2 regions of the Pectobacterium sp. 1950-15 genome follow, and region 2 is predicted to be linked to the other one. Evidence: predicted binding sites of a transcription regulator. Region 2 holds the regulator's gene; the other holds the start of a gene.
What was found. Region 2 encodes ArgR, which controls arginine synthesis, uptake and breakdown. Its sites were predicted from a motif close to ANTGAATAAAAATACANT; they were not measured.
Positions count from the first base shown of each region.

Region 1: argF (ornithine carbamoyltransferase) is a predicted target of ArgR. The motif match lies at 2,281-2,298, and genes of this name have one in related genera.

Region 1 is NZ_JBBBQR010000002.1:265,577-271,293, forward strand. It holds gene WCT94_RS03260 (YjgN family protein) at 1-712, opposite strand, end outside; gene WCT94_RS03265 (GNAT family N-acetyltransferase) at 1,132-1,635, shown strand; gene rraB (ribonuclease E inhibitor RraB) at 1,744-2,169, opposite strand; gene argF (ornithine carbamoyltransferase) at 2,331-3,338, shown strand; gene WCT94_RS03280 (helix-turn-helix transcriptional regulator) at 3,537-4,202, opposite strand; gene WCT94_RS03285 (helix-turn-helix transcriptional regulator) at 4,207-4,890, opposite strand; gene WCT94_RS03290 (YhcH/YjgK/YiaL family protein) at 5,258-5,717, opposite strand, start outside.
Region 2 is NZ_JBBBQR010000002.1:47,978-53,694, reverse strand. It holds gene rpoD (RNA polymerase sigma factor RpoD) at 1-303, opposite strand, end outside; gene dnaG (DNA primase) at 458-2,212, opposite strand; gene rpsU (30S ribosomal protein S21) at 2,366-2,581, opposite strand; gene tsaD (tRNA (adenosine(37)-N6)-threonylcarbamoyltransferase complex transferase subunit TsaD) at 2,809-3,822, shown strand; gene argR (transcriptional regulator ArgR) at 3,931-4,401, opposite strand; gene mdh (malate dehydrogenase) at 4,871-5,717, shown strand, end outside.

The sequences.
Region 1 (5,717 bases), 220 kb from region 2:
GCAGGAAAGGTACAAAAATCAGCAGGCTAACCAAGGCGAATTTAATAAATGCCGCTTTCGTCAATTCCGCTTTAAACGCTGTTTTGCCGAAGAACAGGTTATTCACATAGAAATCAAGCTGCATCATTTTCATGATGCCGTTTACCGCAGCAAACCCCGGAATAGCAATCGCCAGTGCAATCAACCCAATAAGGATAGGGCTATTGCTCTGCATACCAATCATGAACACAACAACCAGAGCGATATAAAAAGCCAGCATCAGCAGAATCGGGCAAAGCAGTAGTACCCAATATGCGCGGCCCGTCTGGCAGTGATAGTTAAAACGGACACCACGGTAGCTGGACATAATGGCGTTATAACGCCAGTTACGGATCACGATAACTGGAATCAGTGCCGCAAATGCCAGTGCGATAATAGTACCGAGCGTGGGTGATATCGCCAATATGATATAAAACAGAATGATTCCAGCGATAACCAGCAAACGCCCTTTGAGAATCTGAATGGGATCTGCATGGTAATCAAAACGGTCACCGTTAATTTCCGTGTTGCCATAAAAATAACGGCGGCGACGTACGGTAGCCCAGGCAGAATAAATTCCCAGAGTGATGACCGTTAATAACGCATTCACCAGCCAAATTGCAAAATATTCCCCAGCCTTACCATGAAACTGCACGCGATGCTGCGTGCTATTTTCTGAAGTATTGATTGTCATAAACCTTTCGTCCTAAAAGAAATAAGCCTAATAAAGCGCTTAAAAGCGTTACTGGCATACAAAAAGCGGCTTATTTAAGCACGTCTTGTTAACGACAACAATAAAAGTTAACAGTAATTAAACAACTGCATAGTCTTATAAATCGTAAGGAATAGTGCACCTTAATATTTATATCTTGAGATATTGCAGGAAATTTTACTTATATCTTAGATAATTCTAGCTTCAGGGTGTCGTGTTATGGCATTAACAGTAGAAAATGCTGACGCGTTAGTGTGGGTATGGAATAAAAGTCACTACAGAGACTATTCAAAACACAGCAGGAAGAACGGGGATAGGCGTTGCATCGATGTGGCCTGAAATGGTATTACAATCGACCAGAATCATTCCCCTCGTAAACCGTAAGAGCAAGAGTACGTATTATGACAACCGCGACCTTCGCCAATCTTCAGGTACGCCCAATCACCGCGCGAGACGATGCTGCTATCGCTCAGGTCATTCGTCAGGTTTCCGCCGAATTTGGTTTGACGGCCGATAAAGGCTACACCGTTTCCGATCCCAATCTGGACGCGCTGTTTGCCCTCTATAGCCAGCCGCAAAGCGCCTACTGGGTGATTGAATTCGAAGGCCGCGTGGTTGGCGGCGGCGGTATTGCGCCACTGGTCGCGGGTGAAGACGATGTGTGTGAATTGCAGAAAATGTATTTCCTGCCCGTCGCGCGAGGCAAAGGACTGGCGCGTCAGTTAGCGATACAGGCGCTTGATTTTGCACGTCAGCACGGCTTTCGCCGCTGCTATCTGGAAACAACCGGCCACCTGACCAGTGCAATCCGACTGTATGAATCGCTGGGCTTCGAGCTGATTCCGCACTCAATGGGCAACACGGGCCACACCGATTGTGAAGTGACGATGCTGAAAATGCTGTAATAGGCTGAAAGTACGGAAATAAGGCGTTGTCATGCCGAATAAAAAACGCCGCAGGATATTCCTGCGGCATTTAGTGAGGCGAGAGCTTCGAGATGAACGATTCAATAATTAATGGCGCTTGCCATCATCATCTTCATCATAAAAATCTTCATCATCCCCGTCCTCTTCGCCTTCACCATCTGGATCTTCGAAGTAGGTGCCCCACCCGTCGTAATTCACACCGTGGCGTTCTGCCAGCGCCAGCAGCTGTTCTACCTGTGCGTCGATCAGTTCCGCATTGAGCGCAACTTCACTGATGGCATCACAGCACATCAGCAACACGCCATCTTCCACTTCCAGCTCTTCCGCATCCGTCACTTCATAGCCCAGCTTGAAGGCTTCTACAGCGACTTTTTCCAACACTTCAAACTTCTCAGCAGAGAAATGGTGTTCAATGGTATAGAGCGCGTCAGGATCGCTGCCATCATCGAGCAGTTCTTCAATGATCAGGCGTGTCTCTTCCCGTTGTTCTTCCAGTAATTCGCGGTTTGCCATGCCTCAGTCCTCATTAATCGACGTAATATTGCTTATTGTCCCACAGCCCTGCGGCTTGCTCCACCACAAAGTTTGATATCACCACTTGAATTTGAATAATTACACATATAAAGTGAATTTTAATTCAACCGATGATGTTGAGCCACATGGAGATGTACATCATGCAACCGTTCTACAAGCGTCATTTTTTAAGGTTAATGGATTTTACACCCGCAGAAATTGCCAATCTTTTAGCCCTGTCAACGAAACTGAAAGCCGATAAAAAAAACGGGACAGAAGTCCGCCGCCTGCAAGGTAAAAACATCGCACTCATCTTCGAAAAAGATTCGACTCGTACTCGCTGCTCTTTCGAAGTTGCTGCATACGATCAGGGCGCGCAAGTGACCTATCTCGGCCCAAGCGGCAGCCAAATCGGCCATAAAGAGTCCATCAAAGATACCGCTCGCGTACTGGGAAGAATGTACGACGGCATTCAATATCGCGGCTATGGCCAGCAAATTGTTGAAACGCTGGCGCAATACGCGGGCGTTCCGGTCTGGAACGGGCTGACGAACGAATTCCACCCTACGCAACTGCTGGCAGATCTGCTGACGATGCAGGAGCATTTACCGGGTAAACCGCTGTCAGACATGACGCTCGTTTACGTGGGTGATGCGCGCAACAACATGGGCAACACCATGTTGGAAGCGGCGGCGCTGACCGGGCTGGACTTACGCCTTGTCGCACCAAAAGCCTGCTGGCCGGATGCCGGTCTGGTCGCAGAGTGTCAGGCGGCGGCGGCACAAACCGGCGGTAGCATTACGCTGACGGAAGATATCGCCGCTGGCGTTGCGGGCGCAGATTTCATTTATACCGACGTCTGGGTTTCCATGGGAGAACCGAAAGAGACCTGGCAGGAGCGTATCGCGCTGCTGAAGCCGTATCAGGTAAACATGGCGATGATCGCCGCAACGGGTAATCCGCAGGTGAAATTCCTGCACTGTCTGCCTGCGTTCCACGACGATCAGACGACAATGGGCCAACAAATGGCGGAACAGTATGGTCTGCACGGTGGAATGGAAGTCACGGATGAGGTCTTTGAATCCGCGCACAGCATCGTGTTCGATCAGGCGGAAAACCGTATGCACACCATCAAAGCGGTGATGGTCGCTACGCTGGTACAGGATTAAGATTTAGCCCGCCTTTGATGTGTTTTAAACACAGATCAGAGGTGGGAAACCCTTTCTCAGTGGGATCATTCCGTGTCGGTGTTCTCTCGCCGGATTCCAGGTATGAGAGCCTGAGAAAGGTACATAAAAAATCCGAAAACCAGGCGAGTTCCTGGATTCTTACACAGCAGTGTGATCGTTCAACTGAACCACAGCTCCTCAGGTAACCGATACATGCCCTTTTATCAGAAAAAAAGGAGGAATGTAGTTATCCCACCCTTTTTGGTTGCAGTGTTGGATCAGGGCTGTGCTGTTTGCCGCACCTGCTTTGTCACAGCAACGCGTTATCCTGTTACGAAGCGTTGAAGAACTTATACCGAGTATGCCCGGGATGCGGTTTTGCTTCACCCCGCTCTGCAGCAACAGAACGACTTCCCACTCTTTGTCTGTAAAAATATTTGCCGGTCGGGTGAACACAACGGGCTTCCTTTCGCATGGCATAAGAAAGGTTGAAAAATAAACATTGGTGATTTCTATGTAAGTGCAAATAATACCGTCATTGCCATCGTTGAGCCGCCAAGGACGCTTCTCCACCAGAAAAGACCTGAGTCTATTTCGTCTTCCGTAATCAAATGTTTTGAGGACGATACTCATTTCATTTGTGGTCAATATTTTTTGGTCGTCATACAGTATACGGTCATAGTGCTCGCTGACATCAGGCGTTAAGTCAGTGTCGAGACAGCCTAAAAGTTTATTCTCTGTTACGCCGAAATACTGACATACCCTTTTATTGCCATAAATATACCGGGAGTTGCAGTCCTTTATTGCCCAGCCAAACAAAGAGTTATCAAAGTAATACTCAACAGGAGTCAAATCTGGATCCATCAGGTTAGCCTCTGATAATGATATGTCCTTTTTTCAGAAAGAACAGCGGGATGTAGTTATCAAACTTGTTATATCTACAGTATTCCTTTAGGCCTGATAGTGAATTCAAACCTGTTTTTCTGTAGCAGCTCCGGAGTCTGCTGTTAACGGCATCAACGGTGATTGAGAGGATGCTGCTTATATCTTTAAGCATCATCCCACAGACCAGCAGGTAAATAACCTCCCATTCCTTCTCAGTAAATATTTCAGAAGGGGGCTCGAAGGTGGAGTGCTGCATTATTGTTCCATTTAGCAACGAGGTCGGCGTAATGATCCGAACATGTCTGACGCTAATCACTGTGCCTACACAGTTGCGATGTTCATCATAGATTGGCTCCTGAATATTGTAGGCAGGCTGCATTATTTTTTCCGTGCCTTGAATATGCGTGGTAATGGCTCTCACCGCCTTACCTGTGCGCTCTATCTCTCGTTCCTGCTGGTTAAAAATGTCTGCAAATTCAGCGACAGGAACAGGAACATCTCTAATGTTCAAACCTTCATAATCATAACGAGTTGATATGGTTTGCCAGGTTTTAAAGGTATTATTGACATAAATAAAACGAGAGTTTGTGTCTTTTATTGCCCAGCCGACGAGAGGATCGCCTTCGAACATGGCGATTAATCTGTCAGGTAATGTAATTTGTTTCATCAGTATGTCCCTACATAAAAATTACCCTACATAAAATATGCCGTACCTGATATGCACCTGTTTATCAAAACTAAAATAGAATAAAAAGTCTGTGACAGGCCAACACCAGGGAAAATATCCTACATAATTTAAATTAATAACATACCTATAATCAAAATATCGTGAAGTTTTCTAGCAAGAAAATGATTTTCTGAATAATGCCAGTCAGTTAAGCAACTGACTGGCTATTTTTTCCAGGCCTTGCCGTATTTACGTGGTTTTTCCTTTACTGCTCTACCGCAGGGGAAGACCACCGGAAGACATCTGAGGAATTATTGCCATTATTTTCTTCCATTTTATGGCTAAACGTTCCTTGTTCACAAAAACCCTACACCAGCGACGCGTCGATTTTCACTACCGCTTTGCGTACGTGCGCCGGTTCACCAACGGCACACAGCGGTTTGTGTACTTCACCTGGGAAGAAGACGACAAAATCCCCTTCCTGCATCACAAACTGTTTTTCCTGTTCACCCGATGGCAGGAAGGCAATATCTTTATCCGCCAGCCAATCGGTATCGGGCTTGCCCGCAGGCAGGTTACTGAACGTCATCCCTTCCACGCCGGACAGCACAATCTGAATGTCCAGATATTTGGCGTGATACTCGGCGCGGCGTTTTTCCAGCAGATCGGTGCTGTCGTTGGAGATCAGCACAAACACGCTGTTGCCCTCGATATCATGCTTGCCCAGCGGGGTATCCGCCGTAATATTTTTCTTCACGTATTCAATTGCTTCACGCAGTTTGGCAGGCAGATAAGGAACCAGTTCAAGGTGGTGGACATTGCCAGTA
Region 2 (5,717 bases):
GCGAACCGGATCGGTAGTGCGACCAATTTCCGATTCAACGCTGGATAGAACCTGCGCAGCAGCCTCTGCCGCATCTTCATCGGCATCATTGGTGTTTTCGGCCAGCAACAGATCGTCTGCATCCGGTGCTTCTTCCATCACCTGGATGCCCATGTCGTTAATCATCTGGATGATATCTTCGATCTGATCCGAGTCGATGATATCTTCCGGCAGATGGTCATTGACCTCAGCATAGGTCAGGTAGCCTTGCTCCTTACCACGGGTGACAAGCAGCTTCAGCTGTGACTGCGGGTTTTGCTCCATAAGACGGTATCCACACTTCAGAGTATTTGGGTTGGTGTCGGTCAGCGTAGTTCGCTAACAATAGCATTAGGGGTATTTTTCTTATCGCCGCGGCCCCTGTAGCGGCTCTTTGCAGGGCTCAACCCTGCTATTTATCGGCAATTAAGCCTCTGTATCAGTGTTTTCTGGTCAACGCCAGTTGCAACGACCAAAGCTCTTTTTTTTCTTTGGCGTTGAGCCCATGCGTTCTGTCACGGGCAATCAATGTTTCTTGTCGCTGTTTCAACAGCTGATCGTAGAGCTCTGCCAGACTGATTCTGAACTTCTCATCGAGCTCTTCCTCTACGATCATATGGTTCCATGAAGCCATGGTTTCAAGCTGCTTGCGGTACTTGCTGTCGCGATATTTTTCCAACAGCAGACCCATGTTCATTCCAGGGCTGGCGTTGCAGGTTTTCACCAAATCCTGAAACAGCGATAAACCAGCCACTTTGTCTTCTTCAATCCCTTGCAGCGCAAGGTCAGGAACCTCTACCGCCAGCCTTGGGTTTTGTACTAAAAGCCCTATAAGTATACGCATAGTTGTGACTTTTAGTTGCGGCGGCTGGTAAGGTTGCGCCTGCTCTGCCACTTTAGGCAGTAGCCTGTCCAACTGGCTGTCGTCCAAAATACCCAGCTTGTTGCCGAGCTGCTGGCGCAAATACAGCCGCAGCGTTTCTCCCGGTACCTGACCTATCAGCGGCAGCGCCAGCGTGCTGAGCTTGGTACGGCCATCGGGTGAACTCATATCCACCTGCTGTTGCAGCGTCTCAAACAGAAACTGCGACAGCGGCAGGGCTTGTTCCATGCGCTGTTCAAAGGCGGCTTTGCCTTCTTTACGTACCAGCGTGTCGGGATCTTCACCGTCCGGCAGGAACATAAAGCGTAGCTGACGACCATCGTTCAAATAGGGTAGCGCAGTTTCCAGCGCACGCCATGCCGCTTCGCGTCCGGCACGGTCTCCGTCGTAACAACACACCACCAGATCGGTGGCGCGAAATAGTAACTGAATGTGATCGGCTGTCGTGGAAGTACCCAGCGACGCCACCGCATAATCAATACCAAACTGCGCCAGCGCCACCACATCCATGTAGCCTTCAACAACTAAGAGTCGCTTTAGCTCAGCGTGGCTTTGCTGCGCTTCATACAGGCCGTACAACTGGCGACCTTTATGAAAAATCTCTGTTTCCGGCGAGTTAAGGTACTTTGGCGTACCGTCGCCTAATACTCGTCCGCCGAAGGCAATCACTCGCCCCCGTTTGTCGCGGATGGGGAACATCACACGTTCGCGGAAGCGGTCGTACGTTCGGCCCTGATCGTTAGTCACCAGCATGCCGGCATCGTTCAATGTGCTGCGGTCGTCATTATTGCGGCCAAAGCGCTTTAAAACGTTATCCCAGCCGGGCGGGGCGAAGCCGATCGCAAAATGGCTGATAACCTCTGCGCTTAAACCGCGCTGTTGCAGATACTGCAACGCTGGCGTACCGACTGATTGGCTAAGTGCTTGTTGATAGAACCCGCTGAGCTGTCCCATCAATTCGTACAGACTTTGCCGCTGGTGACGCTCTAACTGGGTTGGGCCCGTGCCGCTTTCATAAGGCACTTCGAGGCCGTATTGAGTGGCCAGTTCTTCAATGGTTTCAACGAATTCGAGACGATCGTAATTCATCAAAAAATCAATGGCGTTGCCGTGTGCGCCACAACCAAAACAGTGGTAGAACTGTTTGTCACCGTTTACGGTGAATGAGGGGGTTTTTTCGTGATGGAATGGACAGCACGCATGGTAGTTTTTGCCCTGCTTTTTCAGTTTGACACGCGCGTCAATGAGATCGACGATGTCGGTACGAGCCAGCAGGTCATTAATAAATACGCGTGGGATTCGTCCAGCCATAAGCCCCTGATGTATATCTTTCTGTAAGGTGGTTACATTGGATATAGCTTATAAACGACAACAAGCCGCGCTTCCTTACGGAAAGCACGGCCTTCGTATGCAACTGCTAAGTCTGCGGATTAATCACGCGTTGGAGGGAAACCCTCCTGAAAATTAATACAGACGAGTGCGGCGTGCGTTTTCTCGAGCCAATTTCTTCGCGTGACGTTTCACTGCAGAAGCTTTAGCGCGCTTACGTTCTGTCGTTGGTTTTTCATAAAACTCACGACGACGAACTTCAGCCAGAACGCCTGCTTTTTCACAGGAACGTTTGAAGCGACGCAGAGCTACGTCGAACGGCTCGTTTTCACGTACTTTAATTACCGGCATGTGCCTCTCACCTCAATAAATTCGGTTTGCCGCTGGCCTTGTGCCAGCCTTTTCAAAATGGTGCGGAATTCTACTGCAAACGTGACGCCTTTGTAAAGCATTGTGGTGATCATAAAACACCCAACCACGGCCAGCGCAGAAATCAGGGCGCTTATGGTAGACTATCCACAGTTTGAAGCAAGCGGCATTCAACGAGCGCTTGTATCGTCATCAAAGTAGGAACAGCAATGCGCGTATTGGGTATCGAAACATCCTGTGATGAAACCGGTGTGGCCATTTATGACACAGAAACCGGTTTGCTTGCCAATCAGTTATACAGCCAGGTGAAATTACATGCCGATTACGGCGGCGTTGTGCCTGAGCTCGCCTCGCGCGATCACGTGCGTAAAACGGTGCCGCTCATTCAGGCTGCGCTGCGTGAAGCCGGGTTGCAGGCTGGTGATATCGATGGCGTGGCTTACACTGCGGGCCCCGGTTTGGTCGGCGCGTTATTGGTGGGCGCGACTGTCGGCCGCTCTTTGGCGTTTGCCTGGGATGTGCCGGCGATTCCTGTGCACCATATGGAAGGGCATTTGCTGGCACCGATGCTGGAAGATAATCCACCGGCGTTTCCCTTCGTGGCGCTGCTGGTTTCTGGTGGACATACGCAGCTCATCAGCGTGACGGGCATTGGTGAATACCGCTTGCTGGGCGAGTCGATTGATGACGCGGCGGGTGAAGCGTTCGATAAAACGGCGAAGCTGCTGGGGCTGGATTATCCCGGTGGGCCGATGCTGTCGAAAATGGCGCAGGCGGGTGATTCGCAGCGCTTTACGTTTCCGCGCCCAATGACCGATCGTCCCGGTCTGGATTTCAGCTTCTCTGGGCTAAAAACGTTTGCTGCCAATACGATTCGTAGCAATGGCGATGACGATCAAACACGTGCCGACATTGCTCGCGCATTTGAAGATGCCGTTGTGGATACTTTGGCTATCAAGTGTCGTCGTGCGCTGGATGAAACGGGCTTTAAGCGACTGGTCATGGCAGGGGGCGTGAGTGCAAACCGGACGCTGCGTCAGCGCTTAGGCGACGTGATGGCGAAGCGTGGTGGTGAAGTGTTTTATGCGCGTCCTGAATTCTGTACGGATAATGGTGCGATGATTGCCTATGCGGGCAGTGTACGTCTGGCGCATGGCGCCAGTCAGACGCTGGGTGTATCCGTTCGACCACGTTGGCCGTTGGCTGAACTGCCTGCGGTATGAGTGTTTTGGTAATAATCGCTACGTGTGGCGTGCCTACACGTAGCAAAGAAAACGTAGCGAAAATACTCAGTAAAGAACGAGTAATTAAACGGTAGCGGATAAGGGGAGTTACAGCTCTTGTTCGAATAGCACCAAAATAGCTTCGTAAAGCTGTTTGACGCTGAAGCCTCTTGCCGGGGTGGTGAAGATGGTGTCATCCCCCGCGATGGTGCCGAGAATTCCCTCTGACTTCCCGAGTGAATCCAACAGACGGGCGATGAGCTGCGCGGCTCCCGGGCTGGTATGGATGACGATGACCGCATCGTTATAGTCCACGTCCAGCACAAGGTTCTTCAATGGGCTGGAGGTAGTAGGAACGCCGAGTTCGGCTGGGAGACAATACACCATTTCCATTTTGGCATTACGTGTGCGCACGGCGCCAAATTTCGTCAGCATGCGTGACACCTTGGATTGGTTGATGTTTTCAAATCCTTCGTCTTGCAATGCCTGAACAATTTCACTTTGAGAGCTGAACTTCTCTTCCTTTAACAGCGCTTTGAACGCTTTAACGAGGTCTTCTTGTTTTGTCGAATTTCGCATTCTGCACCGGATTAATTGTTATGGTTAATCCTTCTATTATGCAGTTGTGTGAATTTTTATGCAATTAAATCGCGTATAATTCCAATCTATTTCGCCAGATATGTGCTAGTCGCTGTTTTCAAAAAAATTCGCCTTTTGGGGAGTCCGAAAAATGCGTCCTGCGTCACATAAAAGTAAATCAAATGTTATCAGAATGATGTTGTTTGGACGCCATCGATCGGTGTAATGTAGCGCACAGGTTAATTGCACGTGAATGAACACCGCGTTATAGCTCAATAGCTTATTAACTTTACTTACCTTTCAAACGAATGGTTGTTTTTGATTTATTATTAGAGACATAGCGTATTTTTGTCTCTCATGCCATTTGCAGAACGATGAGTAGACTGATCTTATCCCCATTTTTTATATTCTGTTTATAACCAAATGAATTCACGGCACTTTTTTATTTTACGATAATAAGGAGTTTAGGATGAAAGTTGCAGTTCTCGGAGCAGCAGGTGGTATCGGTCAGGCACTCGCACTCCTCCTCAAAACCCAGCTTCCTTCAGGTTCAGAACTATCCCTTTACGATATCGCGCCGGTCACGCCGGGTGTTGCCGTCGATCTGAGCCACATTCCTACAGCAGTGAAGATCAAAGGCTATAGCGGTGAAGATGCTAAACCTGCGCTTGCTGGCGCGGATATCGTGCTGATCTCCGCCGGTGTGGCACGTAAACCGGGTATGGATCGTTCCGATCTGTTCAACGTCAATGCGGGTATTGTGCGCAATCTGGTTGAGCAAATCGCGGTTACTTGCCCGAAAGCCTGTATCGGTATTATCACCAACCCAGTGAACACCACCGTTGCCATTGCAGCAGAAGTGCTGAAAAAAGCCGGTGTGTATGACAAAAACAAACTGTTCGGCGTTACCACGCTGGATATCATCCGTTCCAACACGTTCGTTGCTGAGCTGAAAGGCAAACAGCCGCAGGATATTAATGTGCCGGTTATCGGCGGGCACTCTGGTGTGACGATTCTTCCACTGTTGTCTCAAGTTCCTGGTATCAGCTTCAGTGAGCAGGAAGTGGCCGATCTGACCAAGCGTATTCAGAATGCGGGCACCGAGGTTGTTGAAGCCAAAGCAGGTGGCGGATCGGCAACGTTGTCTATGGGTCAGGCTGCTGCGCGCTTTGGCCTGTCTCTGGTTCGTGCGCTGCAAGGCGAAAGCGGTGTGGTGGAATGTGCATACGTTGAAAGCGATGGCAAGCATGCCCGCTTCTTCGCTCAGCCGGTGCTGTTGGGCAAAGACGGCGTCGTAGAGCGTAAAGACATCGGCA